DNA from 4 places in the Neobacillus sp. YIM B06451 genome. Region 4 is predicted to be linked to each of the others. Evidence: riboswitches for the same ligand, from Rfam matches in the RefSeq annotation. Region 4 holds a riboswitch; each other region holds the start of a gene.

Evidence for each region. A riboswitch is a leader RNA that binds a small molecule or an ion and turns the genes downstream of it on or off. The one in region 4 is predicted to bind cyclic di-GMP.
Region 1: linked by a shared signal. The riboswitch ahead of RB160_RS19520 (coiled-coil domain-containing protein) and the one ahead of RB160_RS11895 (LPXTG cell wall anchor domain-containing protein) in region 4 are both predicted to bind cyclic di-GMP.
Region 2: linked by a shared signal. The riboswitch ahead of RB160_RS02985 (HD domain-containing phosphohydrolase) and the one ahead of RB160_RS11895 (LPXTG cell wall anchor domain-containing protein) in region 4 are both predicted to bind cyclic di-GMP.
Region 3: linked by a shared signal. The riboswitch ahead of RB160_RS23655 (PxKF domain-containing protein) and the one ahead of RB160_RS11895 (LPXTG cell wall anchor domain-containing protein) in region 4 are both predicted to bind cyclic di-GMP.

The regions. Positions count from the first base shown of each region.
Region 1 is NZ_JAVFKJ010000015.1:14,251-18,650, reverse strand. Features, by position in the region: gene RB160_RS19530 (hypothetical protein) at 1-173, shown strand, start outside; gene RB160_RS19525 (HD domain-containing phosphohydrolase) at 271-1,197, opposite strand; gene RB160_RS19520 (coiled-coil domain-containing protein) at 1,307-1,738, opposite strand; cyclic di-GMP riboswitch class I at 1,805-1,893, opposite strand; gene RB160_RS19515 (amino acid ABC transporter ATP-binding protein) at 2,005-2,745, opposite strand; gene RB160_RS19510 (amino acid ABC transporter permease) at 2,770-3,504, opposite strand; gene RB160_RS19505 (transporter substrate-binding domain-containing protein) at 3,577-4,400, opposite strand, start outside.
Region 2 is NZ_JAVFKJ010000001.1:614,431-623,371, reverse strand. Features, by position in the region: gene RB160_RS03000 (ABC transporter ATP-binding protein) at 1-335, opposite strand, end outside; gene RB160_RS02995 (PLD nuclease N-terminal domain-containing protein) at 335-532, opposite strand; gene RB160_RS02990 (carboxypeptidase M32) at 808-2,316, opposite strand; cyclic di-GMP riboswitch class I at 2,598-2,681, shown strand; gene RB160_RS02985 (HD domain-containing phosphohydrolase) at 2,733-4,421, shown strand; gene RB160_RS02980 (DUF948 domain-containing protein) at 4,532-4,867, shown strand; gene RB160_RS02975 (VanW family protein) at 4,864-5,877, shown strand; gene RB160_RS02970 (STAS domain-containing protein) at 6,045-6,872, opposite strand; gene RB160_RS02965 (DUF3243 domain-containing protein) at 7,056-7,388, shown strand; gene RB160_RS02960 (hypothetical protein) at 7,452-7,604, opposite strand; gene RB160_RS02955 (hypothetical protein) at 7,662-7,844, opposite strand; gene RB160_RS02950 (TIGR04053 family radical SAM/SPASM domain-containing protein) at 8,338-8,941, shown strand, end outside.
Region 3 is NZ_JAVFKJ010000026.1:5,374-14,314, reverse strand. Features, by position in the region: gene RB160_RS23660 (nucleoside transporter C-terminal domain-containing protein) at 1-287, shown strand, start outside; gene RB160_RS23655 (PxKF domain-containing protein) at 637-2,148, opposite strand; cyclic di-GMP riboswitch class II at 2,169-2,251, opposite strand; gene RB160_RS23650 (general stress protein) at 3,028-3,546, shown strand; gene RB160_RS23645 (Fe3+ hydroxamate ABC transporter substrate-binding protein) at 3,765-3,938, shown strand; gene RB160_RS23640 (transcription initiation factor TFIIIB) at 4,114-4,320, shown strand; gene RB160_RS23635 (DJ-1/PfpI family protein) at 4,468-5,079, shown strand; gene RB160_RS23630 (hypothetical protein) at 5,403-5,891, shown strand; gene RB160_RS23625 (hypothetical protein) at 6,437-7,279, shown strand; gene RB160_RS23620 (hypothetical protein) at 7,555-7,956, shown strand; gene RB160_RS23615 (aminoglycoside phosphotransferase family protein) at 8,414-8,941, opposite strand, start outside.
Region 4 is NZ_JAVFKJ010000005.1:179,813-188,753, forward strand. Features, by position in the region: gene RB160_RS11890 (class D sortase) at 1-405, opposite strand, end outside; gene RB160_RS11895 (LPXTG cell wall anchor domain-containing protein) at 632-3,424, opposite strand; cyclic di-GMP riboswitch class I at 3,600-3,691, opposite strand; gene RB160_RS11900 (DL-endopeptidase inhibitor IseA family protein) at 4,236-5,156, opposite strand; gene RB160_RS11905 (F0F1 ATP synthase subunit epsilon) at 5,438-5,845, opposite strand; gene atpD (F0F1 ATP synthase subunit beta) at 5,866-7,287, opposite strand; gene RB160_RS11915 (F0F1 ATP synthase subunit gamma) at 7,389-8,246, opposite strand; gene atpA (F0F1 ATP synthase subunit alpha) at 8,401-8,941, opposite strand, start outside.

The DNA.
Region 1 (4,400 bases), on a different contig from region 4:
AAAAACAGGTAAATGGATTTATTTTGAAGGAAATGAAAATAACAGATATTGAAAACCCGGAAATCCCTGCTGTAGGTGATGTGTACCCTGGAAACTCTGGACATATTGTAACGTCCGTCGAGGAAGTATCCACAACAGGCGGTTTGTATGTTAACGGCGTTCTGCTACAGTAACAACTGCTTTTAACTAGGGAGGCACAGAAATACAGCCTTTAATCTGTAAACTTTGGCTGAAATAAAAAAGGAATCAATCACCATCGATTGATTCCTTTCATTTTACCTTAAGCATTTCGTTATCCAGGCGCCCTTCTTCTTTTAAAATCTCAACAAACGCCTCAACGACTTTCCTGTCATAATGGGTGTCAGCCATGCTGATTAACTCATTGACAGCATATTGGATATCATAGGCTTTGCGGTAGGCCCGATCCTCGGTCATAGCATCAAATGAATCGCTCACCGCGATGATTCGTGCTTCCAAAAGGATATCATCCCCTTTTAGGCCATGGGGATAGCCGCTCCCATTCAGCCTTTCATGATGCTGTTCGATTATAGTGGGGGTATCTTCATAGTAGAGGTCCTTCACCATTTCCGCCCCATCAACCGGGTGCTTCTTAATAAAGGCAAACTCCTCACTCGATAACCTATCGGGTTTATTTAAAATTTCGGTAGGTATATTAATTTTTCCGATATCGTGCAATATCGAAGCAATATATAAGTTTTCGAGCTTGTCTTTTGGGAACATAAGCTTTTTGGCAATTTTCATTGCATACTCAGTAACTCTATTGCTATGTTTGCTTGTATACTTATCCTTTCGTTCAACCTCTTCAACAATACTCTTTAAGCTGTTTAAACTCTCACTTAATTGATAAAAAGTTGGTTCAGTTATAACCCATAGATACACTACATTTGTTATAGTCGAGAAATGAATGGGTTCCTCTAAATTAGTAGCGGTAAAATAATCGCCTGGACCAAGTTCTATTTTTTCCCCATTTAGTTCGCAGATTAGGTGGCCGTCCAAAATATAAATAAACTCCGTTACATTTGGGGAGTCGCTAGGGTAAATATAGAGAATATTATTTTTTGTTATATTGGAGACCATGAATTCAGTTCCATCCCCACGTGCAAGAAGGCTAATATCAAATGCTTCAAGTGAAACTTTCTCCAATGCAGTTCCCTTTTTCCCAATAGTAAAAGCCAAATAGACCACCCCCTATTGTACAAAAAAAACGAGTCTATCTTTAATATTAGACTCGTAAAGTTACTTCTATCATATAGTATTCAAATAATTCATTCAATAAAATTTAGTATTATGGATATATTTTTACAATACGGATTGGGTCAATCCACACTTCTCTATCAGCAAAACGGACAAGTACCCAGCTGCATTCGGCAATTACTCCGTATTCCGCGGCCTTCGCAATCGTTTTATCCGACATTTTCAGCGTTTCCTCATAAATATCCGAAATGATTTTATCTAATTTTTCATTGTATTTTTGCGTTAGTTTTTCATGCGTTCCAGTGTCGCCTTCTTGAAGTTTTTTAATATCCTCAAGATACTGGGCTTGCAGCTTGTCTGCCTTTTCTACTGCTTTTTCAACCTTTTCGTAAATTTCATTATTGGTCTTTTCAATCAAACTGACCGCTTTGGCTACATCTTTCTCTTCATTCGCGAAAGCCGGTGAGCCCAATCCAAAAATCAGGACAGCCGTGAAAAAAATTGATAATACTTTTTTCAACATCCCCATTCCCTCCAACTGTTTAGAAAGTCCAACAAAAAAGACCCAATAATAGAAGAGGGACTTGTTTAATGCAACTGGCTGGCATGGCAGTACTCCTGCTTTAGCCCCTTTAGCTTTGCGTTCTTATCTTTTCAGATAAGTTGCCCCTGGGTCTATTTTAGTATATGTCATAATTATACAAGGACTTTATAACTATTTGCAACTATTATCCAAATTTTTTGAATTTTTTTCTAGAATAATAGGAGAAAAGGCCCGAGGATGTCGATTTAGTACTGTTTTAATGTCCTTTTCAGGAATTCCCTTGTCCGTTCCTGGGTTGGATTGCTGAAGATTTGCTCAGGGCTTCCTTCCTCGGCGATAACCCCTTTATCCATAAAGACAACCCGGTCGGAAACTTCACGGGCAAATTCCATTTCGTGTGTAACAATCAGCATCGTCAATCCTGATTCGGCAAGATCTTTCATAACCTTGAGAACCTCGCCAACCATTTCAGGGTCAAGCGCGGAAGTTGGCTCGTCGAACAGCATGACATCCGGTTCCATTGACAAGGCCCTTGCAATCGCTACCCTCTGCTTTTGCCCGCCGGACAATTGATGCGGTTTGGCATTAATGTATTTATCCATACCGACCACTTTCAAATAGTTCAGGGCGACTTTTTCAGCTTCTTCCTTTGAGCGCTTAAGCACCTTTACTTGCCCGACCACGCAGTTGCCAAGGACGTTGTGGTTGTTGAACAGATTGAATTGCTGGAACACCATGCCAAGCTTTCTCCTGTAAAGGAACAGGTCATGCTTGTCATCAAGAATGTTCTCGCCTTTATAAATGATTTGGCCGCCGCTCGGCATTTCCAGTAGGTTTACACAGCGAAGGAGCGTCGATTTGCCGGACCCGGATGAACCGATAATGCTCACGACTTCCCCTTTATTAACCGAAAAGTTAATGTCCTTTAACACTTCATGGTTTCCAAAGGACTTATTTAAATGCTGGATATCAATAACTTTTTCCATACGTTCTCCTCCTTTCTGCAGCTATTATCTCGCAGGCTGGATATCCTCGCCGACAACCGTGTAGCTATCCGGCCCTTCTATTTTCTTTTCAAAATAACGAAGGATTTTCGTTACAGCAAATGTCATGACAAAATAAAGGACACACGCTACAAAGAATGACTCGAAATAACGGAAATTGTTGCCCGCTACCGATTTTGTCAGGAAGTACAATTCAGATACCGAGATAACGTTAAGGACGGATGTATCCTTAATATTGATGACAAATTGGTTCCCCGTTGCCGGCAAAATGTTGCGGACAACCTGCGGCAAGACGACGTTGACCATCGTCTGGATATGGTTCATCCCGATTGCCTGGGCAGCCTCGAACTGGCCTTTGTCGATTGATATAATTCCACCGCGGACAATTTCCGCCATATAAGCTCCGGTATTAATCGATACAACAATAAGTGCCGCCATCATGACATTCATATTAATATCAAATGCTAATGCGGAGCCGTAATAAATGACCATTGCCTGGACAATCATTGGCGTACCGCGGAAAAATTCAATATATGCCGATAAAAGAAAATTAACGATTGCCAATACAATCTTTTTCAGTCCCCGTTCAGGAACAGGAATCGTCCGGATGATGCCGGCAATCAAGCCGATAATTGCTCCGGCAATTGTCCCAACGAGCGCAATCCATAGCGTTGTGCCGGCTCCGCGCAGGAACATCTCCCAGTTTTCCGATACGATCTTTACAATCCATTCGATGCTCATGCTTCTCCTCCTCCATTTCATCATGAAACCGGCTGTATGCAAGACACAGCCGGTTTCCACCGAAATCTATCTCTATTCTGCCGCCGGCTGGTTCTTGATTGCTTCATCCATGATGCTTGTTTGGTCTTCTTCGGAAATGCCGCTCAGGATTTCATTGATTTTGTCCTTCAGGCCGCTTCCTTTTTTAAGTCCGACAGCAATCGCTGTGTCATCTTCGGATGTTTTGAAACCATCCTCGAATTCGACCATCGCAAAGTTTTCGTTCGCGGCTGAAGCACTCACAGCTTCAGGACGCTCAGAAACGTATCCATCTATGATGCCCGATTGAAGCGCGACCCTCATTGCCGGGAAGTTATCCATCGCTGTTGCTTTCTTTACGCCTTCAATTTGGTCAATGACGGAGTAATGGAATGTATTCAGCTGCGCAGTTACCTTCGCACCTTTGAAATCGTTAATTGATTTCGCTCCTTCATACTTGCTTCCTTTTTTTACAACCATTACAAGATTCGATTTATAGTAGTTGTCCGAAAAGTCGATTGTTTCTTTACGTTCTTCCGTTGGTGACATTCCTGCAATAATCGCGTCGATTTTGCCGGAAGTCAATGCCGGTACAAGGCCATCCCATTCTGTTTTGACAATAACGAGTTCTTTGCCGAGTCCATCGGCGATTCTCTTGGCGATTTCCACATCATAGCCGCCAGCATATTCAGATGATCCCGAAATTTTGACAGCACCATTTGAATCGTCTTTTTGCGACCAGTTAAAAGGAGCGTAGCCGGCCTCAAGCCCTACTTTGAAAGTATCCTTTTCTTCCTTGCCATTCGAACCCGATTTTGAACTGTCTGTACCTCCGCAACCGGCCAATACGAGGATTGCGGTAAGCAATAATGCCAGAA
Region 2 (8,941 bases), on a different contig from region 4:
GTCCTCTCTTTCGCTTCCTTTTTCGAAAGCCCGCCGAGCCTTCCGGCGTACGACAAAAATTCCTGGGCAGTCATCCAGTTATAATACACAGGAAACTGGGGCAGATACCCGATAAACTTCCGGAGATCTTCCCCTTTTTTCGCATCCGGGAAAACGATTGTCCCTTCCGTCGGCTCCATCAGCCCGGACAGCATTCTCAGCGTCGTCGTTTTCCCAGCGCCATTTGGTCCAAGCAACGCTGTACATTTCCCTTTTTTTAAAACAAAGTCGAGCCCCTTGATGACTTCGTTTCCTTTAAAGCTCTTTTTAAGGCCGCTAATTTCTACGAGGGGCATTAAGTATTTCTCCTTCCAAAAATGAAATACACAATTGGCCCGATAAAACTGAACACCAAAATAACCAGCGCCCATACCCACTTCGGCCCATTCGTCTCTTCAGTCCGAATCAGGTCAACAATCGCGATAACAAGCAAAACTAGCTGGATTAGCATGATCGGCAGCAAAATGCCTAATCCAATACCGCCAACATCCATTTTTCATTCCCCCTTAACGAATATATGGTGACAATTCTGTGACTAAAGTCTTATTTTATAGTAGCATAAATAGGAGTTGCGTCCATATTTTTCTAATAGATTTTCAGAAAAAATATTATAAGGGAATAAAAAAGATTACTCCCTACTATTTAAGCCAGTATATAACTAACCTACTCGACGGTTAAAAAAACCTCAAAAAAGAGAGCTTGCCAAGTGGCAGGCTCTCTTTCAAATACTAAATAAAACGGATTGCCCAGGCTCTCAGCAAGTTGTTCCTATGACAATTTATAAACCTCAGAATATTTCGCTTCAAGGTACTCAGTAAGGTAATCTGCGTTCAATTCTTCTCCTGTTACCCGGACAATCAGCTCATTTGGCCTGTAAAGTGAACCGTGCTGGTGGATTTTCTCCTTCAGCCACCCGACGATTGGAGCAAAATCACCCTTGGCAATGGCCGCTTCATAATCAGGCATTTCCTTCCTAATGGTATTCAGGATTTGCGCCGCGTATAGGTTGCCAAGTGAATACGAAGGGAAGTAGCCGATGCCGCCAAATGACCAGTGGACATCCTGGAGGACGCCTTCCCGGTCCGTTTCTGGCGTGATTCCAAGGTATTCCTCCATCTTCCTGTTCCAGATGGAAGGAAGTTCATGTACCTCGATTTCGCCGGCCATGAGCGCTTTTTCAATTTCATAACGGACCATGATATGCAGGTTATACGTCAGTTCATCCGCCTCGATCCTGATAAAAGAAGGCTCCACAGTGTTAACCGCCCGGTAGAAATCTTCCTCGCTGACAGCTCCAAGCTGCTCTGGGAAAAACTCAACCATCCTTGGGTAAAAATAGCTCCAGAACGCCCTGCTGCGGCCAACCATGTTCTCAAGGAAACGCGACTGGGATTCATGAATGCCAAAGGAAGTCCCACTTGCCAATACGGTACCTTCAAATTTCGGGTCGATGTTCTGTTCGTAAATACCATGTCCTGCTTCATGGATTGTTCCGAAAAGCGCGGAGCGGACATTGTCTTCAAGATACCTTGTCGTCAATCGGACATCGCCGATCGTGATGCTTTGCGCAAATGGGTGGACGGTTTCATCTAGCCTGCCCGCTTCCATGTCAAAACCGATGATTGGCAAAATGAAGCGGTTGAATTCCTTTTGCTTCTCAACATTGTATTTCTGGCTGAAAATCTCCGAATTTGTCTGGTTCGGCGATTTCTTGATCCGCTCCAAAAGCGCGACGCTTGTGTCCCGCAGCCTTGCAAAAAGTGGGTCTAGCTTGGCCACCGTCAGTCCTGGTTCAAATTCATTGAGCATCGCATCATATCGATGGTTTTCATAACCGAACAACTCGGCGAATTTCCGCCTGAACGCAACAATTTTTTCAAGGTACGGAGCGAAATGGCCGAAGTCGTTGTGCTCTCTCGCGTGCTCCCACGCGTCATTCGCTTGGGCTGTCAAAATGGCGAATGCTTTAAAGTCCTCAGCGGGAATCCGCTTTGAACGATCATATTGTTCCTTCCGCTCGCGAACCTGTGCAGCTGTTACTTCGTCAAGTTCAGCCGATTCAGATGTCAATTCCTCAAGCAGCCTGCCCATCTCTTCTGAAACGGACAGCTTAAACGCTTCCGTCCGCAACGTGCCAATCGATTTGGCGAACTGGGCGCGCCCTTTTTTCGGTGCCATTACTTTCTGATCCCAATCGGCAAGGCCTGATATACTTTGGAAATGGGTAATTTTTTCGTCAAGTGCTTTAAAATCTTCAATTGCTTTCTGTCTATCCATTGATTTTCCCCCCTTTGAAAATTGCCGCCCTTAAAGGGTGGGCCGCTTCCCCATTATACCCGTTTTCTCTCTCCCATCCAAAAATTAGCTTAAATTTTCAAACTACTTTTTTATACAAAAGGAACCATTAAGTCCGTCTTTACGTAGACAAAACGCTAAAATTTCTGTTTCTTCCTATATAAAAATACAAAATTCTACAATTTTCTCCCAATATTGTCGAATATTATGTATACTAGGAACGGACAACTTTGGAAACAGCTCTTCCTATAACCTCAAACAAATCATCAAAAAGGCAAATCCCCTGAAAAGGGGTGGCGCAAAACTATAGGGACTAAGGCGAAATGCTATGTTAGCCAGTTGCTGGATTCGGAAGCGTGTAAATCTATTCAGTGCGCTTTTATTAAGGGGTGGATCGTATGTTGAAAAAGCTGAGTGAAATTAAGCCGGGAGACATTCTGAACGAAAATGTATATCTGGATCAGCTGTTAATCTTAAAGAGGGGCATGTCCCTTTCTCCTATTTTTATCAAAAAGTTAAGGGACCTGGGGATTGAAGAAGTGAACATCATTCATCCTTCTTCCTGGCATGAAGGAACAGCAAGCCATCCCCATAGCCTGAATGATATGAAGAATTCAAAAATGCATATTGAACAATTTTTCAATCTACTGGTGACCATTGGTACCGAAAAAAGATATGGACACCTTCTGTTTGAAATAGATGACCTTAATTTTGCCGAGACGATGTTCATCGGTATTATGAGAGATCGAACAATCTCTTCCCTTTTTTATGAAATGAAGGAATATGACACACTTACTTGGCAGCATTCCTTTGATGTTTTTCTATTAGGAATCCTCCTTGCCAAAAAGATTGGCCTGCGAAACCTGGAGGAGATTGCTATTGGCTATTTGCTGCACGACTTCGGAAAAACGAACATCACTAAAAAGATTCTTGATAAACCGGGTAAACTTACATACGAAGAATTCACGGAAATGAAAAAACATACCATTTACGGGCACAGGTTGCTGACGGAGAACGGATTTTCAGAATCGATAGCTGCTTGCGCCAAAAGCCATCACGAGCGCCTTGACGGATCCGGTTATCCAGAAGGCCTTGAAGCAAAAAATTTGGACATCCCGATGAGGATATTGATGATTGCCGATGTATATTCCGCCCTTACCCTCGAACGGCCGTACCGGCTAGCATACTCACCCCAAAAAGCCATCCAGATTCTGCTCGAGGATGAGAAATGCTACGACCTTGATATTCTCCTCCAATTTATCGATTTGATGAAAATCTATCCCGAGGATGCAGTCGTGAAGCTCTCAAATAACGAAAGAGCAACTGTAGTGAAAGTCATCGATGCAATACCGACCCTTCCCATTATCCGGACTGAAACAAAACGGGAAATTATCAAGCTTCCTGTTGACCACTCATTGACGATTAAGAGGATGCTGAAATGGAAGAAGGTGAATTCCGCTCTTTTATTCGAGTCTTACACAGATGCTCTCCTCCATGGAAGAAACACTCTCGCGTATGATTTATTCTCTGAGCTGACGGAGCATATGAGAATCGAAGAAATGTACGAAGAAGTCATCGGCAAATCCATGGACCGGATCGGTTCTCTTTGGGAAGAAGGCAGGATTTCTATTGCACAGGAACAGTTAGCGTCTTCCGTTACCATGGAACTGTTGGAAGAGCTTTCATTGAAAATTCCCCAGTCCGGGGATAACAATTCCGGAACGATTATCCTTGCCGTGCCTGGAACAGAGCAGCATATCATTCCACTCGAAATGGCGGCCGGCATCATAAAGCTGTATGGATTTAACATCCATATGGTATATGCATCGGTTCCAGATTCCGTACTAGCCTCTCTCATTGCCGATAAGCAAGCAATATGTGTTTGTTTTTCGGTAACAATGGATGAGAATATACCTTGTCTTATCCGGACCTGCGAAAGATTAAAGGAACTCTTTCCTGGGATACCCATCATAGCCGGCGGGCGTGCCGTCCAGGGCAAAAAAATAAAGTCTGCAGATCTAATTGCCAAAACGGTCCTTGATGCGGTTTCCTTTATGAAAACACTCAACTCTTCCAAGGTGTCTTAAAAGGCTGCCCACAAATTAAGAGTCATTTTACCCTGGGCTTAATGAAGGTATAGTTAGAAAGTGTGTTTTTCGGGTAAAAATAAAGAAACAAGTGTGGGAGGAATCATCGTATGTGGATTATTTACTTAAGCATAGGCGCTATCATCCTGTCACTGGCATACCTAGGGTTTGTCGCCTTTAAAACATTCAAGGAATCAAAACCGGCAATCAACAGACTGAATGAAACGATCGCAAGGGTTCAGCAAAAAGCCGATACGCTAAAAGTTGAATCGGACCAGCTGACGAAAAGCCAGCAGGAAATTGTCTCGGACATCGATTACAAAAAAGAGGCTGTTTCCTATACTACGGATGCTGCAAAGGATACCCTTGCCACTTTTAAAAAGCTGGTGAAAATCCGGCCTATAGCAAAGTTGAAAAGGAAGAAGTCCAGGACGCCCGCTTATTGATTTTTCCAAAACCCGCCCACTATTGGCGGGTTTTTATCATTATTTCCGCTCCGTTCATCCATACTAAAGATGAGGAGGGAAGCCCGAAGATGATAAAAGCAGTCATACTGTCAGCTGTTTTAACTTTATTGCCAGCTAGCCATCACACGTTATTCATCGAGTCTGACGGACAGCTCATCACTGTCATTCACCGTGAGAATATAACCCTTCTCCCAGTTCCGGGCAGCGCATTTCCAGACCCAAACAAAGTCTCAAATTTATTGGACAGCCTAGAAAAAGAAGTGGATGCTCCACCCGAAAACGCCAAAATCGATGGATCCGGAACAATCGTTCCCGAAAAGGCCGGCAGTAAGCTTGATCGCGAAAAGATGGAGGAGATTTTGTATTCGTTTATTTATTCCGGAAAACCTTTGCGGACCGAAATACCGACCAAAACGATCTATCCCGATGTTGACAGCGAGTTGCTCGACCACATTCGGACAAGGCTGATCGGCCGCTATAGGACTTTTTATAATGGAGGCAATAAAGAACGCGCTCATAATATCAAGCTAGCCACTGAAACGCTGAATGGCAAAGTCGTTTTCCCCGGTGAAACTTTTTCCTTTAATAAAGCGATTGGAAAAAGAACAGCGGAGCGTGGGTATATGAAAGCCCCTGTCATCGTGCGCGGAGAATTATCCGAAGGGATTGGCGGAGGAATTTGCCAGGTTTCCTCAACCTTGTTCAATGCGGCGGACAATGCCGGCATGTCGATTATCCAGCGTTATTCGCATACAAAGGCTGTAACCTATGTCCCCTCAGGCCGTGATGCGACAGTCAGCTGGTACGGGCCCGATTTTGTTTTTAAAAATCCGTATAGCCAGCCTGTGCTAATACGGGCCAATGCGTATGGGAGCACATTATCAGTTACCATGTACTCTGCTCCGAACATTGCATTCAAGCCGCGGAGCATCCCCGGCGCCCCTGCCATCCTGCCTGAGGAAACAACGTTCAAGAATTCGGGACGATAAGTTCGCTTGTGGAAAAATCGGTTAGGATTATAAAGGGACATAAAAAAACCAAGGCTACGCATTGGAATGATGCGTATGCCTTGGTTATTCTTATTAAAAAAGTTACCCACTGCTGAACGATTTCGTTTTGCGTCTAGCAATAACACATAAAGGGCCAGATGCGTTTTTTAAAAAAACTTCAATTCCTTCAATGCCTGTTCTAGGTTGCTGTAGATGGATATTCCCTGCAGATTGATTCCCAGATTGATGAATGTCTGGCTAAGCTCGCCTTTCATCCCGGTTATGACAGGCTTTACGCCAAGAAGATTGAGGGAACGGATAAGCTTGAAAAGAACCTCAATACCGATCAAATCCACTTCATAGACTCCGGAAAGGTCGATGACGAGCGTTTCGATCCGCTTTTTTACACACGTATCAAGGGAATCGACAATCAATGTTTCCGAACGCATTTCATTGATTTCACCAATAAGCGGCAGAACAGCGAGCTTTTGCGAAATCGGTACAATCGGAACGGAGATTTTCAAATAAAGCTCCCTTGATTCCTGAAGGAGTTTTTCGGCATTGTTCGTAAATGAGGTGCTGAAACCGTGGACCATGTTATTGAAAATATGGTCGGTTTCCATGATGATATCCAGCAACTCCTCATTGTTTATTTGAATATTCCTTCCCTCTTCAAGCAAAAAGGACCAAATGACATTTTTATAAACTGTCACTCCTTTGATGGTCCTTCCAAGATTCCCCCCATTTTCCACGGACTTGGCACCAATCAGTTCCCCCCACTTAAAGGCATGGTCCTTTACATCCTTATCTTTCAGGCTATTCAGGACAATTTGGACAAGCTCCCTGAATTTTTCGGTCGTCTCCTCTTTCTGCTCTTCATCCTGAAAGCGGAAGTTGTAGAAGGAAAGCATCTCCGATAAGAGTTGTTCTGTAATCCTGTCAATATTGGCCTCAATTTTTTCGCTAAAGTATTTTTTCAATTGATCAAGTTCCATTTGGCGTTTTCTCCTAAAAAATTTGGTTAAATTGACCATACCATTTTCCTTGCCTGATGCAAAGCGGGGAGTTGCTAATTGGACAATTTTCCTGAATTCACAGTTCATTTCCTATGTTTGATGCCTCATGCTAGGGGTAAATGTAACAAAGAAATGACTTGATGAAACGGAGGATGATGAACAATGGAAAAGGATCATGCGGTCCATAAGGATGGAGATTTTGAGCCATCGAAAGTAGATGACGTCATCGACCGGATTGACGAAGGCAAAATGTACGATAAACTCCAGGATTTCAATGAATTTCGATCATACCTGAGCAAGCGGATTGAACTAGGCAAGCGGATCGGGATGAATGAGGAAGAATTGGCAGTCGCTGCCCAGAAGGTTGCGAATTACCTTGCCAAGAACGCCGCACCGCAGAACCGCGAGGAAGCGCTCCTGATGGAACTGTGGCAAGTTGGTAATGATGAGGAACGCCATATGCTAGCCCACATGCTCGTGAAGTGGGCAGAATAATAAGGATTACTTTCAGCACCGGCTTATTTCGAAGCCGGTGTTTTTGGTTTTAGGGGATGGTTACTATTTGTAGTAGGTCACGGCAACCGAGTCGCTTAGTTTCTGGTGTATGACAAAGATTTGGGGAAGAACTGTAAAGGTGTCGCTCAAATCCCGTTGAGTGACAAAGATTCGGGCAAAACCCGAAAAGGTGTCCCTCAAATCCCGTTGAGCCACAAAGATTCAGCCAAAACCTGAAAAGGTGTCACTCAATTCCAAATGTGCGACAAAGATTCAGCCAAAACCTGAAAAGGTGTCGCACAAATTCCGTTGAGCGACAATGATTCGTTCAAAACCCGAAAAGGTGTCGCTCAAATCCAAATGTGCGACAAAGATTCGGCCATAACCCGAAAAGGTGTCGCTCAAATCCAAATGTGCGACAAAGATTCGTGCAAATCTCGAAAAGGTGTCACTCAAACCCCGTTGAGCGACAAAGATTCAGCCAAAACCTGAAAACGTGTCGCTCAAATCCAAATGTGCGACAAAGATTCGTGCAAATCTCGAAAAGGTGTCACTCAAACCCCGTTGAGCGACAAAGATTCTTTCAAAACCCGAAAAGGTGTCACTTAAACCCCTGATGAGTTTTACCAACCCCTTTGTTTTACTCAGAACCGCACTAGTTACTATCCCCTCCCCTTTAGTTTTCCAATTTGGCACAGGAATGTAGAAAAATCGTAACATTACGCCGATTTTTCCACCATGCCCACTCTTATAATTAACTTATAGAACATCATGATTATGTTGCTTTCCACTAGGACGAATCATGGAACAAATACTAACGTGAAGCATGGTGATGAAAATGCAAGGAATGGGACATCCACATGGAATGGGACATCCGCATCGCGGCGGGCATCCTGGAGGACATCCGGGCGGGCATCCAGGGGGACACCCCGGTGGCCATCCGCATAATATGGGGCTTGGGCCGGTAATCGATTACAATGAAAACCCCTTTATCGTTATTTGGGAAGTGACACGGGCGTGCCAGCTTAAGTGTGTACACTGCCGCGCTGATGCACAGCTTAAGAAGGATCCGCGGGAGCTGACACATGAAGAAGGCATAAATCTGCTCGACCAGATTTATGACATGAACAACCCAATGCTTGTTTTTACAGGCGGCGACTGCATGATGCGCGAGGATTTATTCGAGCTTGCCGATTATGCTGTTAAAAAAGGCATTAGGGTGTCGATGGTTCCAAGTGCGACGGACAATGTGACAAAGGAAAAGATGCAAAGGGCGAAGGAAGTCGGCCTATCGCGTTGGGGATTCAGCCTTGACGGCCCGACACCTGAAATCCATGACCACTTCCGCGGGACGCCTGGTTCATTCGATTTGACGCTTGAGAAGATCAAGTACCTGAATGAACTTGAAATGCCGCTTCAAATCAACACAGTCATATCCCGTTACAACTATGATTCACTAGAGGAAATGGCAAAGCTTGTCGGTGACTTGAAAGCCGTTATGTGGTACATTTTCTTGCTTGTACCTACAGGCCGGGGACAGGAAGACAAGTGCA
Region 3 (8,941 bases), on a different contig from region 4:
TGCTCATTACGTACATTGGATTGCTGGCAATGATCAGTTTTGTTTTAGAGAACTTGGTAGGCATGACATTCCAGGAAATTATCGGTTATGTCTTTGCCCCAGTCGATTTCATAATGGGAATCCCGGCATCAGAGATTTTCAGATCCGGCTCCATCATGGGAACGGTAGCTGCCAATGAATTCGTCGCCATGCTTGATTTCATGAAAATCATTCCTGAAATGAGCCCGAAAACCGTCGGGATCGTCTCAGCATTCCTCGTTTCTTTCGCTAATTTCTCTTCCAACTGAATTGTCCTCGGAACCGTACAGGCCATCAACCGAGAACAGGCAAGCCGACTGGCCAAAGTTGGATTAAAAGTATTATTCGTCGCAACACTAGGCTCAGTCCTAACAGGTACGATCGTAGGATTGTTCCTATAATAATGAAGAAATTCACCCTCTTCGGCAAGTGATTGCTGAAGGGGGTTATTATTGTTTTGGAAAAAGCCAGCCGTTAAACGGCTGGCGACAACGCACTAAGTCAGCAGCCAACAAGTAGCTGACCGACGCACAACTTGTTCCACACGAATGAAAAAAGAGGCCGCCCAAAAGAGTCGTCGTTAAACGATCTTTTTGGTCAGCCTCCATGAGAATGAGATTATTTCAGTCCAATAACAACTTTTTGCTTTGTTCCGTCATCAAGCGTAATTGTAAGTTGGTAAGTACCTGCAGTTAAACCTTTTGTACTCAAGTTAAATACATATTGATTTGAGGATGAATCATATCTAAAGTTGTTTCCGGAAGTAGCCGCGCTAGTTGATACCGCTTCAAGGTTATCCCCGAAGACTTGGTTACTGCTTTTTGCATAATGAATAGTTGCATTGGCAGTTGAAATAAACTTACCTTGGGCGTCAGTTAATTGGAATTTAACCGGAACGGTGCTGCCCGCTTTAAATATTGAACCATCCTTGATTGGCTGAAGAACCCCGCCAAAATTGTAAACAACGGTATAGCTTATCGTCACCTCTGTAGTATTTCCAGCCTTGTCCGTGACAGTTATTGTATCCGTTTGCGGTCCAACCTTAGACGTATCGATTGTTCCAGTTTTATCTTCGTCTGCAAGTCCGGACAATGTATCGGTTGCTGACCAAGTCACAACTTGATTTAGTGTGTAAGTGCCACCATCTTCAACAGTAATAACTGGCTTCCTTTTATCAATATTAATGCCCGAAACTATTGCAGAACTTGAGTTACCGGCATTATCGATTGCAGTACCTTCTGCTGATCGATTCACACCTTCAGACAGTAACACTTCCTTCGTATAGTCTGCTACTCCTGAGGTTTCATCGCTTGCTGAAAAGCTAACAGTTACATCATCATTATACCAGCCATGTTCATTTGCCTCTCGGTCAGCAGATCCCGAAATGGTTGGAGCTGTTTTATCTAGATTAATCGTAATACTTTTAGAACCCTCGTTTTCGGCTTTATCTCTAGCATACCCAGTAACAGTATGTCTACCATCTTCAGAAACTGTAACAGGTGCAGAAACCGAGCTCTCGTCCAGATCAGAGCCACCTTCCTCATCGGCAGCGGTGAAAGTTACGGTCACATCCTCGTTATACCAGCCCTTAGCATTTGCAGGTCTGTCAGGAGTCGCAGTGACAACTGGAGCTGTCGTATCAGTTACTTGCTTTTTAGTTACAACAAAAGTAATGAGGTCGTCTTTTTCATTATCTAGCTTTGCTCCTGTTTGATTTGTATTTTCAATTTTTACCTCATTTTTTTTGAAGGTAAATGTGTAGTTTCCAGGCTGTAAGTTAGGGTCTACTTGAACTTCTGCGTCTACCTTAACCTCCATATCTTTGGCATACAGGTGTACCTTAGTTAGGTTTTCTTGGGTAAAAGTACCGCTTGCGCTAATAACAAACCTTGTAGGGACAGTAACATAAGCGTCCGTCATGTTCCCATCCGATTTTACTGAAAGTTTGAAGCTCTTGGATGCCCCTTGTTCAACAGATACATCAGTTGATGAAGCGACTAATTCCGCTTTAATTTCTAGTTCCCCAGCAATCGCAAAACTTGTTGGAATAAGTCCGGAAATAGCAAGTACAGTGACCGCGCTTAGTGCTTTTTTGCTTAACACATTTCTGAAGCCAGTTTTTTTCATCATTTTCTCCCCTTAAAAAATATTTTTAAGAGGGCCGGTTACACTAGTAGCTCCATGCAGCCCAAGTGTCCAAATTAAGGCTACACTTCAATGCTTCCCCAAAAATTTGGTTGGTTGAGTCGATAATCCAACTGGATAAGTCATACAAATTTCCACTCATTTCAACCTTATTTGTGACGATGACGGATCATATTTTCGTGGCCACTTAAATATTGATACATCGTCTCTTTCCAGTTTTATTATAATTTAAACAATAGTTGATTGGTTTAACTTCCCTTCGACAAACTTCAAATAAATTCCAACAAAAATCACCAATTTATCCTAAAATCATCTAATTCCGATTCAGATTTCATGGTTTCGTTTTGCTTCATTCGATAGTTTAGTTGCAATAAGAAACCGGCTGGCGACAATACATAAAGGTCAGTATCCAACAATTCGACGGACAGCTGACACAGCTCGCTGCCAATAGCAAAAAACTAATCCATAAAAAAGAAACCCTGCTCAAAAATGTAACGGGTTCGAGTACAAAAACTTAATTCGCACACAAATTAGCAGTCCAATTCGCAACTGAATTGGACTCCATCTTTTTATTGATATATAAGGGATTTTTGTACGTTTTATGGCGTTTTAGCACTCGAATTCGCACCCCTTTTAGCAGAGTGACCGAAGTTATTGCCAACTTGGGAATTCGTATGCTAATTACTATGTGATGGTTTGTTAAAAATAGAAATTAGGTTTTTGGTTATTTATGTTAAAAATAAAGCAAATCTTATTCAACATAAGGGCAGTTTAGTTGAATAAGAAAGGTTGATGAAAACTTTTATTCGATTAAACATATATAATAGGATTGGGAAGGCGAACATTACTAGAAAGGATCTGACTATGAAAAGTGTATTAGAAAGTAGGTTAAAATATTTATATACAGGGGAAAGATTTGCAATAATATTGTTCCTACCTCTTAGTTTCTATATTAATTACACATATCCTGAACTGCAATTATTTTCACTGCTTTCTTTTTGGATTTCCTTTTTCTTATTGGAGTTTATCCTTATGCAAGGAACTTATTATTGGCATTCCAAATGGAAGTGTCTAATTACTGAAAATAAATCTATAACTCCAATCAAAACTGTTAGACTGTTGTGGAAATTGAAAGCAATAAACGTAAGTATAATAATTTTTTCTATCATTTTATTTGTTATCGATATACTTGTTAAATATCCCAGTCTACCAATTAATGGATTGCTGATCAGCGGATTTATTTATATTTTCGCTATACTCGAATTTATTAATTACTTCTACATCCAATTGTCCTATGATAATTTATCTGATATTAGATATTTAATAAAAACAAAGAAATTAAAACGGTCTTCTTTAAGTAAAGATTTTAAGCGTATTGCATAAATGAACATAATAAATTGAATTACTTCTTGAAAAATAGAGACCTTATTGGAGGGTGTGTTTTCTTATTGCTAAAGGGTGCGTTGATCCAGGAAGGATTAACGGCCTTTTTTGTTGAATTCCTTATAGAACATACGGGGCAGCCATTCCTGTAATGAAGAAAAATCGTATAAAAAATACGTAATAAGAATAAAAACAAGATTTAATTAGAGGTGATATAAATGTTTGGAGAAGATCCTAAGTGTACTAAATGTGGTAAGGAAATCAAGGGAGACGAGGTTGTTTTTATAAAAGTGCGTTATCCAAAGCTTAAAGGGATGACTGAAATAAAAGCGTATTTAAAAAACGAAGGAAGTTTCATATGTGAAGATTACTTTCATCAAAACATCAAGTGAACAACTAAAAAAAGACAGCTGTTATGGCAACTTCTTTTTTGTTTCACTAACGGGGCAGGATTGATTAATAGTTGAACTTTAAAATTTCTAATTCGTACATAAAATGCAGAGGTTTATATAACTCGATTAACGGAATATAGAATTCAAATAAAATATAAATAAAGGAGATTTTTAAATGAAACAATCGGCACAAGTAAATGAATGTCCGAAATGTGGCGGAAAAGAGCTAGGAAAAGGTAAGCACAGTGGAACTGGAGTTATATATCCATTCACTAAAGTGAGTACTGGGTCGGAAGTTGAATACATCATTTGTACGGAATGTGGATTTATAATTGAAGCTTATGTAACCAAGCCAAATAAATTTAAGGGGACACTTTACTAAGCTAACGGGTGCTTTGATCTAGAAGGATTAAGGCACCTTTTTGTTGAAATCCTTATTGAACAAACGGGCAGTTTTGTTTAATAAGAAAAATTAATAATTGCTATTTATACTATAGGGGGGTATAGTAATTTTGAGGAGGGGTAATAAATGCTCAAATTTAATGTAGGTATCCTGTTATTTGATTATGTAGATGCTTTAGATTTTACTGGTCCTTATGAAGTTTTTAACTTAACTACTTATAATGATAATGATGTAAAAAAACTCTTCTCTAACAATTTAGAGGATAAACCTTTTATGGTAAGTACAGTTTCTCATGATGGAAAGCAAATAACGGTACATAACGGGTTAAAAGTAAAGCCTGATTATAGTTTTTCTGATGCACCAACATTTGACATCATTATTGTTCCTGGTGGTCCATTAAAAGCATTAAAGTTAGTAGAGAGTAATAAAGAAATAATAACTTGGATTGAAAATTACAAAGACAAAATAGTAGCATCTGTGTGTACTGGAGCATTTTTCTTAGCCCAAGCTGGAATTCTTAACGGAAAAAAAGCGACTACAAATCGGGTAGCTTTAAATTTGTTAGAAAGAAGTTTCCCAGAAGTAGAAGTTATTAGAGGAGTTAAGTATGTAGATGAAGGAAATGTTATTACTTCAGCAGGTATTTCCGCAGGAATTCAAATGGCGTTACATGTGGTTAGCAAATTATTCGGCGAAGAGACGGCAAAACGAACTGCTCATACAATTGAATTAGATTAAGTTGAAAATATAAGGGGTTCAATAAAGATAGAAGTCTTTTTCTTATTGAACAAACGGGTGCTTTGATCCAAGAAGGATTAAGGCACCTTTTTATTGAATTCCTTATTAAGCTAAAGGTGCAGTAATATTGAATAAGGATTTTTGTAACTGACTTGGACAAACTATCCCTAAATATAAATTTAGGGTGAAAGTAAAGATGGGCCATGAAAAAACGGAACAATAAAAAGCTATTAAAATAATTGGAGTTAGAAGAAAAGAAAATGAAGGATATTTTATTTTAAGATGAATAAATAAAGATAAGATTATGAAAAGGAGGGTTAAGATTGGAGGAGAATATTGAAACTGGAATAGGAAGTTTCATCAAAAGAAAATTAATAACGACTTTTGCCACTATGTTGGTTTTTTCAATCATTTTGGCATCTTATGGTTTGTTGCAAGATACTTCGGGTGAAGTATATAAGCCTGGTAACAAATTTTTTCAATGGGTTATTATTTTCCTGTTTTATATTGGGGTTGTTGTCTTGATATACGGAAATATCGTTTCAATTGGCATTGAATTTTTACAGAATAAATTCTTTAAAAAGCATGATTGGTTATATGTTGTAATCCTTGGGATTTTCGGATTAGCAAACGGGCTATTTTTTCAAGAAAGGATGTTCGCTCTTTATGGAATGTTAGCCGCCTTGTTATATGCCATTGTTGATAAATGGTTAATTAAAAGATTTTCAGAAAGTAAAAGTAGCGTAGCATTTATAATCTTACCAATTGTATTATTGTTTCTAATGTGGGGATTTTTCAACTTCATATATTGAAAAAATGAGCACTGTTTTAGTGCTCATTTTTAATGCGATTAACATCATTTATTGTGCTGTTTAGATCCAGCAATATGGCTTTTGTTTCCTGATGATTGGGAAAGATAGAACCCTTGTTGAACTAACGGGTGCGATGTTCCTGGAAGGACTTCCGCCCTTTTTTGTTGAACTCCTTATTGAATAAACGGGGCAGTTGAATAATAAAGGAAGATGTTTTTAAAACGACCATCAAGGTTCCATCTGCAGATTCGAAATTTTGAAGAAACATTCAATAATATGATTAAAGTTATAACAACAATCAAATAAAAACTGCCTGAGAAATGATTCTCAGGTATTTTTTTGTTGATCTTTCAACTAAGGATGCGTTGATCTAGGAATTAATTAATGTACATTTAACTACTATTAGATAACCAAATTTCCTTTTTTTTCATATTATTGGCTAAACAAAATGGGGAAATTTACCGATACAATATATAGAAATAGGTTAAGGGTTGTTCTGCTTTCACTATACGTTACTACTATTGAGGGAAAAGAGGCAAACTTCTATGAAAAAAGTATGGGTTTTAGGCATTGCACTGGTTATGGGCTTAACTGCTTGTTCTTCAGATGACACACAGGTTACAAAAGGAAAAACTAAAACAAAGGACATAAAATGGTCAATAGAGGAAAACTCTAATTTAACGGAATTCGAGAAGAAAAAACTTGCAGCACAAGAAATTATGGTGGACCAAATGGTAGGAAAATGGTCAAACGAAGAAGAATACTATGTTATTAAAAAAGCAGAAGATCGAGTTGTTCAATTCACCAAGCAGCAAAAAGCTTCTACAGGAGAACCTTTCCATTTTAATATGGAAGTAAAAGATTCAAAAGATAATGAGTTGAAGTTATATTTATGGGATGATGAACTGGGAGAAGACTCCTACTTGCGTATTAGCCAAGAAAATGGAGTACTTACAATCAGTCAAGGTGAAGGGCGGAGTTTTCTTGAAGATCCAAACACACGACAATTTAAGAAAGCGACAAAAGAAATGGCCGAGTGGAATAAAGAAGCATTGGATACCAGTAAGAAATTTTCTGCATATTTTAATGACTTAGAAGGAAGCTACCAAGCCATAGATGAAGTAGTGTATTTCCTTGTAGACAATGGAACCGCAGCAAACGGAAAGCCAACTATAAAGGTTTTCAACTCTGTCGATAAATCGTACTTTATAATCGAAGTTGATGACTTCACTGAAACGTATTTTCACGGAATTGTAACTATGTACAAATTAAATAATAGATACTTTGGACAGGAGTTTACGTTCACTATAACAGATAAAGAAAAAGCACAGATGAAAATTGGAGAAATCGTATTTGACAACCTAATAATGATTGAGAGACGAAATTAGTTTTACTATATCTTCCCCCCTTTTTATACATTGATTTCAGCCAGTTGATACAAGCCTGTTTTTTCAACTTTTTGAAAACAGGCTTTTCTAATACAGAGGAAAATTGGCACCTATTAAAATTGCTCTATCCCCCATTACGGACCTTTCTTATTGTGCTAACGCGGTGCGTTGATCAAGGAAGGATTAACCGCCTTTTTTGTTGAATTCCTTTTTGAACATAAGGGCAGTTTAGTTGAACAAGACTTTCATCAGTGTAGAATAAAGGGAGTGGAATTGTGAGAAAATCTTCTTTATTTATTTCTACCATACTAATAGTGTTTTTAATTGTAAGCAGTTGTAATAATAATTCTGTAAAGAAAATTAAAGCAGATTATTTTGATATTACTTTAGGACAGAGTTCGTACAGTGCTTATAATAAAGTGGAAAAAGAAACTGTTCAGTCATTAGTTGATGCCTACAATGACATCAAATATAATGGACAAACCAACCAACAAATTAATTATGAAAAGGCAATAACTATAATATTTATCTATAACGACCAAATTTCAGGAACTTTAGTAATTGACGATAAGGGCATTTTTAATCTTGGTTACGTTGAAAACTATGAAATCGAGCCAAACAATGATATATATAAACAAGCAAAAGAAATATACAACGATTTGAAGCAACAATATTAATATTTCTTGGTAAATTGGATTAATTGGTTTGATAAAGTTGTTTTGTGAGACTCTTCACTTAAACAAACGGGTGCTTTAGTTGAACAACGCACTACTATAAAAAAGCTCGAAGCACCATGGCTTCGAGCTTTTTTTGTGCTAATCACCGCTAAAGTGTTTGCTAATTCAACTGCGAATTTCACTACGAAAAGCACTGCTAATTCGAATTTTGCACTTCAAAACCGAACCCGATATCAAAAATGAGCTGGGTTTTCACATTGAAGGGTTAAGCAAGCTTGGCCACCAAACATATCTTCGTATCGAAGTTGAGCTTTTTCACCAGTTTTTTTCAAGCCCAATGAACCGTCATTTTCATTGCCTACATTATAATTGAACAAACCCATCACTCGTATATTTAATGGGGATGGTTCTTATTTTTGAGAAAATAACAATAAAGAGGATCCGGTTCAGTTCCATGTCAGGTTTCAAAATCTTCAATGATTGTCTGGATAACGTTATACGCTTCTTTTAATTTCATACTATCGGAGTTCTTGTAATCTTCATAGATGATTAAAGCCTTCCACATAGCCCATCCTCTTGCCCGATTCCATGTTCCTTCATCCATCTTTAATACATCCTTGAAAACAGTCCTGCTCTCATGATCAAAAAAGGTCCAAGCCATAGCCGCATCACAGGAAGGGTCCCCGACTCCCAGTATTCCAAAGTCAATTACGGCACTGAGCTTCCCGTCCTGCACTAATAGGTTTCCTGGCGCGATATCTCCGTGAAGCCATACCGGCTCCAGTTCCCACTTGGATGCTAATGCCAGATTCCAGAGCCCTGTCAAAACAGTTTCATCAAATACATCTAGATTACTTTCGATTGCATTTCTCGTTTCATCGTCATACACAGATAGATGCGCGCCTCTGTAAAAATTATGGGCTCCAGCCAAAGGGCCGCTACTCGCGTCAATGGACTGCAATTCAATCAAAAATCCGCCCAAATC
Region 4 (8,941 bases):
TTTTTTGATTTGCAAAACAGCCATAACCTGAGAAGATGCTTGCTGTTTCTTTTTCCCGGAGGAAGTATTTTGGGTTGGCAATGTTTTATTTAAGGATTGAACCGTGGTTCCATTTTGGCCTTCCTGTTGCGGCTCACTCTTTTTCCCGGTTTCTTGTTCTTCTGATTCATCATCCGAGCCTGCTGAAGAAACTACGCCAAAATCTTGTCCCGCTGAAAAAACTTCATCAAGGCCACGATAATGTTCAGCAGCGGAACTCCCAGCAGCTGCCGAAGCTTGGCCTGAAGGCTCCCATTCCTTAAGAAGTTTTTCCTGCATATATTCACTGTACATTCTGCTGGACACCGGAAACAAGAGAAATCCGCACCCTATTAAAATCAGTAAAATTGCAGCCGTCTTTTTCATTTGCAACTCCTTATAGAAAAGCGTAAGCGTCCGTTTAGCGCCGTATGGACTGGAGGGCCCCGATGGAGATAAAGGAAACACGATGAACGTAAGTGAATCGATGTTGACTTATCGTAGCGAGGGGACCGAAGTACACTAGGCGCTGGACGCTGGAGCTAGACATATTTTAATCATTCATATCTTTAAAAATAGAGGGAGGAGTTTATCCTCCTCCCTCCCATGTTATTTAGCTTCGCACTTTGCCTGCGCGCAGTATCCCAAATCCAGCAATCGCAAGCAGCATGCCAATGAAGTAGTATGGCATCGGACTGGACTCACCAGTTTGCGGAAGCGAACCGTCAAATCCGCCTACATTTCCTCCTGGTGTTTCATTGTCGCCAATATTTACAGGAGGATTTTCATCGCTTTCCCCGCCTGTTGCAGGGTCTTCAGGATCGACCACTGTTCCAGGGTCGGTTCCGCCGCCGGTGCCAGGGTCAGTTCCGCCGCCAGTGCCTGGGTCAGCAGGTAGTGGAGGTGGGGTTAAAGATTCACATTGGATAACTACATTCAAAATTTGGTCCTGTTTAGTTGACTGGAGCTTGTCCATTGTGAAAATTGTCGGTGTTCCGTTCAACAGGACTTCAATACCATTGATCTCACTCATATCCAGGTTTACGTCCACAATGGCGCCATTTTCCCCGAATGTGAAGTTAATGGCTTGGCCATTATTCAAAAGGATTTTTCCGTTGGCGCCGATGTTTACACATCCACTGGCCAAAAGTTTAATCCATGCAAGTTCTTTTGCCTCAACGATTGGACCGCCCGGTGTTGGGTTTTCCGGGATAACAATTACTGGTGGAGCTGGTGGAGTCGTACCGCCGCCACCGCCGCTATTGTCTCCAGGAGGGGTTGTTCCACCACCACCGTTGTCCGCTGGCGGAGCCGCAGGGCAATCGAGCTTTATTGTTAGTAATCCTTCCGCAACTATTTTGGATGCATCAGGTAAATCTGATAACTTGAACGTTTTTACTTCTCCATTTACTGTCAGTTCAATCTTATCGATTAAGTCAATCGCCAGAGCAGCTTTGAGATCGATTGAATTGTTCTGTACCTCAATTTTTGTACCATTTTTCAAAACTACAACCGTCTTTGTGATAGTTCCGATACAGTTTGAAAGATCAAGCTTAATTTTCGTAAAAGCATTGCCGCCTTCCGCAAGGTCGCAGTCAAGCTTGACGGTTAAAAGCCCATCTTTTAATGTGACCAGGTTAGCTGCCAAATCGGCCAGTTTGATCATTTTTACCTCGCCGTACACTGTCAGCTTGAAGCCTTCAATGTCATTGATGCCCAGATTCAGCAAAAGATCGAGGGTATCCGAATTGAAATCTACTTCTGTTCCATTCTTCAATACAAGAACAGCCTTCTCGACCGGTCCGATACAGCCTTCAATCACTACCTTGATTTTGGTAATGGCAGGCACAACTGGAGGCTGGTCCTGTCCGCAATTGATTTTTATTGTGATTGTGCCGTTTATTGATTCTTCCGTAACATTTGCGTGAGACAACAAGTACGTTTTGGTTGTATCCCCGTTTTGCAGCTTCACGCCGGCGATATTTTCAAGCTTAACTCCTTCTTCCAGGGTCAGTAGGAGGCTTAGAAGCGAAGTAAATTGTACCTCTTTTCCGTTGGTAAGAAGAAGCCACGCTTTATCGAAAGGTCCAATACAGCCTTTAACAACAAGCTTTACTTTTGTCAATTCAGGGTTTTCCACTGGAGGCTTTTCTCCGCAATTAATCGTTATGACAATTTTTCCGTCAACCTTTTCTTTCGTTACCTTGGCATCCGTTAATAAATAAGTTGTCTCTTTATCTCCAACCTTCAGCTTTACTCCAGTAATCCCTTCGAGAGCCACATTCCCTTCAAGTTCAAGAAGTAGCTTTCCAAGTGAGGTGAACTTAAGTTCTTCACCATTTGCAAGAATCAGCCATGCGCTATCCACCAATCCAATGCAGCCTTTAAGGGCAACCTTGACTTTTGTCAATTCAGGTTTTTCAACTGGAGGCTTTTCATTGCAATGGATTTTAATTACGATTACGCCGTTAACGGTTTCTTTTGTTACTTTTGCATCAGCCAGCAAGTAGTCTGTTGTGTTGTCGCCTACTTTTAACCTGATGCCCACGATGTCATCGGGATTTTCATCCAGGACAAGCATCAGATTGCTTAAGGACGTAAACTCAATTGGATTTTTACCATTTAGAAGCAACCACGCTTGGTCAAAAGCTCCAACGCAATTTTTAACAACAAGTTTAACTGCCGCTCCGGCGTTATCTTTACATTCAATTTTAAAAACAATCGTGCCATTTTCATTTTTTGGCGAATCCACAAGAACTTCATCTTTATTGAAAGTCAATTCTTTGCCGCCTTTTAGGACAACTCCTACCTTAGCGATATCGGCAAGCTCAATATCGAGTTCATTCATTCCCTTGGTAAGATTGATTCTAGTATTTTTGTCGTCATTCAGAATAAAGAAAGTACCTTCAGCTAATGGGTTGCAGCCTTTTATCAAATTGACCTTATATTTGTTCTTCCCATTACCGTCCTGGCCATTGTTGTTTCCATTACCAGGATTCTGGTTATCTCCCTGGCCGCCACCGTTATTTTTTTCTTTTACAACATAAGAAAACGTAATGCTGGTAATTTCGTTCCCAACAAGTTCAGGCAGGATACCTGATTTCCCACCACTAAAACCGTTTAATGGTGTTTGTCCAATTAGAATGCTCTGTATGTCAAGGTTGGAGGTCCATCTCCAATCTCCTGCACTCCCCGCAGTTTCCACGGTAATTTCCAGTGGACCATCAAGATCTTTATATTTTCCCGCCACAAGGTTTGATACGTTGAGGACGAAAGTTTTAGTTTCTCCTTTATTGTCTTCTCCTCCCCCTTGTTTTGCGAACGCGGCTCCCATAGGAAGAATGTTAAAAATCATTAGAAGTACTGATAGAAATATTGCAGCGTTTCTTACTACAATCTTTTTCAAATAATAACCCTCCTGCCCTTTAATTTATGTTATTGATCAAAAATAACCGAATATTCACCAACTCTTTACGTAACACCTCCTCGTTGGGCCCTTGTATTTAATAATGGAAGTAAAATTTGACCCCATTATTATTAAAAAATAGTTTAAAACACCAAAAAGCTGCCAGAAAAAGGTTTCTGGCAGCTGGACGGCCATTCCGGAAGTGATCCGGAAGCAGGCTCCGAGGCTTTGCGTCCCACCCTTTCGGATGGTTTGCCTTTATCATCATGTATGTAATTGCGAACACTCTTTTAGTTGAGTTTATAGCCTCATTTCAGTTTATTGAATACCCGGTTAAATACTAGATAAACCAATTTATGAATTAACTTGCTACAAAGGTAATAAATACCTATTATTTCGGACTTTTTATGTGATTTATCGAATAAAAGGTGGACCTTTTTACCAATTATACCTTAATAAAGAATTTATATAAAGAATATTGTTCAAAATAAAGAACGTTTAATTCCTACCACCTTTTCTATTAGCCTTCATGAAATATCCCGGATCCTTTCTATGGCTTGGATTCAAGGCTGGAAAAAGAAAGTTGACCTAAACTCCCACTAATACTTTCATATAAAGAACGAATGGGCTTTAAAGAACAATTATTATATTTCCTCGTATGGAATTTTTAATAGAAACGGTTTTCGATGGATTATTCAATTACACGGGATTTTGCGGGTATTAAGAGGCAATAGCAATATAGTTTTAGGAAGGGGGAAAGCGGGAGCCAAAAGGGAGAAACCTGCCCAAACCGGACAGGTTCCTTTTTAAATTATTTTAAGTGACGGACGGTGCCATAGCTGGCAATCTTGAATTCCATATCTCCTGTTTGCTGAATGAGGAAGTACATTTCATTCTCTCCAGGCTTTAATGATCCTTTATATCCTGCATCAAGTTCTACGAAGAATTTAGCCTTGTATTCAACATGAACCTTCGACCTGCCAACTTCTTTCATTTCTCTGACCTCAACCTTTTTAATTCCCTTCTTAAATTCATCGACCCAGGCGGTAGTTGAAGGATTCAGGAATTGTTGCTTGGATACATTTGAATCCACTAGAAGATATTTAAAGAATGCAAAAGCCGGATTAATATTAAAAGGGATATCCAGGTCAAGTGCCGGCTCGCTGCTTACTCTGTAGCCAATTGACGGATAGTAGTTGTATCTGACAATATAGGCTTCTTTTTCAGCTGAATCGCCCACAGGAACTACGAGGCGGAAAACCTTCACGTTCTTGTCATTCCTCACAAATTGGGCTTCGGCTTTATCCCATTGCAGGAGTGAACCACCATCTGCCTCAGGCTGGGCAAGCTTCCCTTTATATACAATTATGCCGCGGTCTTTGATGAACTTTTCGGCCGCATGATGTGTTAAGGTTTTCTTTAAGTAAGCCAACAGTTCCTTTTTTGTGTCGATGGAGCTAGAAAGGTAGCGGTACGTTGTTCCCTTGTAGGCAAACGTTTTATACTCTCCTTCCTTATAGGACCCCCCCATTTGGACATAGGCTGATGCTTTCGCCAAATCCGCTGCCATTTTTACGGCTTGCTTGGCGGATAACTCGGTTGATGCTATTGCTTTTTGTGCTGTGGTATTTTTATTTGTTCCAGCAGCAAACGCCGCATCGGTAGTTTGCAGAAGAGGCGCCCCAAGTAAAGCCAATGTAATGCCTGCAATCAATATGTTTTTGTTTCTCATGTTTATTCCTCCCACTCATTTTGTCATGCAATTGAATAGTCGGAGGAGTAATGGAAAACGTTACATAATTTACCTGATTTTATGCAGAAAAATATTTGTTTCGTTCTTCACCACTAAAATGGTTGAGATTTATTGCCCGAACAACAGTGAGTAGCCCCGCCATGGATACACGACTTCATATGGTTGGAAAACCCAACTAGTTCTTTTCTGAAAAGAAAAAGCCCCCAAAACGGAGCTTTCACTCCATATTGGGGACGGATGTCCTAGTTAATATATCGTTTTTACAGTCTTCTCTCTGCTACGGCCAGACGGTTAATGGCACGCTGAAGCGCAAGTTCCGCACGTTTGAAATCGATATGCTCCTGCTGGCGCTCTCGGAGTCGCTGTTCGGCCCTCTCCTTCGCACGCAGCGCCCGCTCAACATCAATCTCATCCGATTGTTCCGCGGACTGGGCCAAAATGGTTACCTTCTCGGGACGGACTTCAAGAAATCCGCCGCTTACCGCAACCAATTCAGTTTTTCCTTCCTTTTTCATCCGAACGGCGGCAATTTGCAGTGGCGCGACCATCGGAATGTGTCCTGGAAGAATTCCCAGTTCACCGCTTTGTGCTTTCGTGCTTACCATTTCGACATCGGCGTCATAAACCGGGCCATCGGGAGTAACAACACTGACTTTGATAGTCCTCATTTTTCACCCTCCTGGCTTGTTTAGACCTCTACGCCCATGCCTTTTGCAGCTTCGACAACGTCTTCGATGCGGCCTACTAGGCGGAATGCATCTTCCGGAAGATGATCGTATTTTCCTTCAAGGATTTCACGGAAGCCTTTAACAGTTTCCTTGACCGGCACGTATGAACCTGGCTGGCCAGTAAACTGCTCCGCAACGTGGAAGTTTTGCGATAGGAAGAATTGAATCCGACGGGCACGGTGAACGACTAGCTTATCGTCATCACCAAGTTCGTCCATACCAAGGATCGCGATGATATCCTGAAGTTCACGATAACGCTGAAGCGTCTGCTGCACTTGGCGCGCAACATTGTAATGCTCTTCTCCAACGATTTCAGGAGAAAGGGCACGTGAAGTCGAAGCAAGTGGGTCTACCGCAGGATAAATACCCATTTCAGAAAGCTTACGTTCAAGGTTTGTCGTTGCATCCAAGTGGGCAAATGTTGTAGCCGGAGCCGGATCTGTGTAGTCATCCGCTGGTACATAGATTGCCTGGATGGAAGTAACGGAACCTTTATTGGTTGATGTAATACGTTCCTGCAGCTTACCCATTTCGGTAGCAAGTGTCGGCTGGTAACCAACCGCTGATGGCATGCGTCCGAGAAGGGCGGATACCTCCGATCCTGCCTGCGTGAAACGGAAAATGTTATCCATGAAGAAAAGAACGTCCTGTCCCTGTTCATCACGGAAATACTCAGCCATTGTCAAACCGGTAAGGGCTACACGCATACGAGCTCCAGGCGGTTCGTTCATCTGGCCGAATACCATCGCTGTCTTTTTAATAACGCCCGAGTCGGTCATTTCATGGTAAAGGTCGTTTCCTTCACGGGTACGTTCACCAACACCGGCGAAAACGGATATACCACCATGCTCTTGGGCAATGTTATTGATCAATTCCTGGATAAGGACGGTTTTACCTACACCCGCGCCACCGAAAAGGCCGATTTTACCACCCTTGATGTATGGTGCAAGCAGGTCAACTACCTTAATTCCTGTTTCAAGAATTTCGACTTCTGTCGAAAGCTGTTCGAAAGAAGGAGCCTCGCGGTGAATGGAATCCCTGCGGGCGCTAGCCGGAACTGGTGCATCCAGGTCAATTGAGTCACCCAGTACGTTAAAAACGCGCCCAAGGGTTACATCGCCAACCGGAACAGAAATAGGGGCACCTGTGTCCACTACTTCAAGTCCGCGTGTCAGCCCGTCTGTGGAAGCCATTGCAATGGTACGGACAGTATCGTCACCAAGGTGAAGGGCTACCTCAAGGGTCAGGTCGATATCGACTTCTGATTCATTGCGCGCTTTGGAACTGATTTTTATTGCGTTATAGATTTCCGGAAGGTTGCCGCTGTCAAACTTAACGTCAACAACCGGTCCCATAACTTGCAGGACATGTCCTGTGTTCATCGTTTTCCCTCCAATCTGAAAAATCCGGGGACCATGGCCGTGCCCTTGCCTTTTGAAGGCAATATAGCGGAAGGCCTTGGCCACTCATTCGTGTCGCACGTTTACTCCAAAGCAGATGCTCCGCCGACAATCTCGGTGATTTCCTGAGTGATTGCCGCCTGGCGGGCACGGTTATATTTCAAGCTGTATGCATTAATAAGCTCTTTTGCATTGTCGGTTGCATTCCTCATTGCCGTCATCCTGGCAGCGTGTTCGCTAGCCTTGCCGTCGAGGAGAGCTCCATAAATAAGGCTCTCCGCATATTGCGGGAGGAGAACTTCGAGAATTTCCTCGGCATTTGGCTCGAATTCATAGGATGTAAGCTTTGTGGAAGCAGAAATATCCGTTAACGGAAGCAGCTTCTTTTGGGTTACTTCCTGTGAAATCGCACTGATGTAGTGGCTGTAATACATATACAGTTCGTCAAATGTACCGTCGGAAAACATGCCCACCGTGCTGCTTGCAATTGCCTTTATATCGTCAAACGATGGCTGGTCGGAAATGCCGACTATGTCAAGTACAACATTCATTCCCCTCTTGATGAAAAAGTCCCGTCCAACCCGTCCGATTGCAATAATGCCAAATTCGTCATTCGATTTATGGCGATCCTTAATTGTCTGGTACACCTGGCGCAAAATATTGCTGTTATAAGCGCCAGCAAGCCCCCTGTCAGAGGTGATGACAAGGTAACCAGTCTTTTTTACCGGCCTTGACTGGAGCATTGGATGGTTTGCATCCTTGCTGCCAACCGCGATCGAAGCCGTCACTTCCTGAATCTTTTCCATATAAGGGACAAAGGACTTGGCATTCATGACTCCACGGTTCCATTTTGCCGCCGATACCATTTCCATCGCTTTTGTAATCTGGCTCGTTTTCTTTGTGGAAACAATCCTGGATTTAATGTCGCGTAATGATGCCACTGGTTCTCACCACCCTTATCAAAGTTAAGGCCGAAAGCCGCGTGGGCCCCTGCCTGTTATTGTTGGAGAATATTCCGGCCCTGGCGCCCTTCACGATGCAGGCTCCCTTTAACGAGGAAAGCCTGGAAACCGGAAGGGCTCAGCGCCATTGCCATTATTCCGAAACTGCAAACGTCTTTTTGAATCCGTTGATTGCAGCAGCCATATCGTCATCGGAAGCAAGTTCCTTCGTCGTACGGATATGGTCCAACACATCTTTGCGGTTGTGGTCGAGCCATGTGTAAAATTCATTTTCAAAACGGCGGATATCGCCGACAGGGATATCATCAATGAATCCGCGTGTCAGTGCATAAAGGATCATAACCTGCTTTTCAACCGCAATCGGTTTGTGCAAGTCCTGCTTGAGCACTTCTACTGTGCGTGCACCACGGGCAAGCTTCGCCTGGGTTGCTTTGTCCAGGTCGGAACCGAACTGGGCAAAAGCTTCCAATTCACGGTAAGAGGCAAGGTCAAGGCGCAAGGTACCTGATACCTTTTTCATCGCTTTGATTTGTGCTGAACCACCTACACGGGATACTGAAAGACCAGCGTTGATTGCCGGGCGAACGCCGGAGAAGAACAGGTCGGATTGAAGGAAAATCTGGCCGTCAGTAATGGAAATTACGTTTGTTGGAATATAAGCGGAAACATCCCCC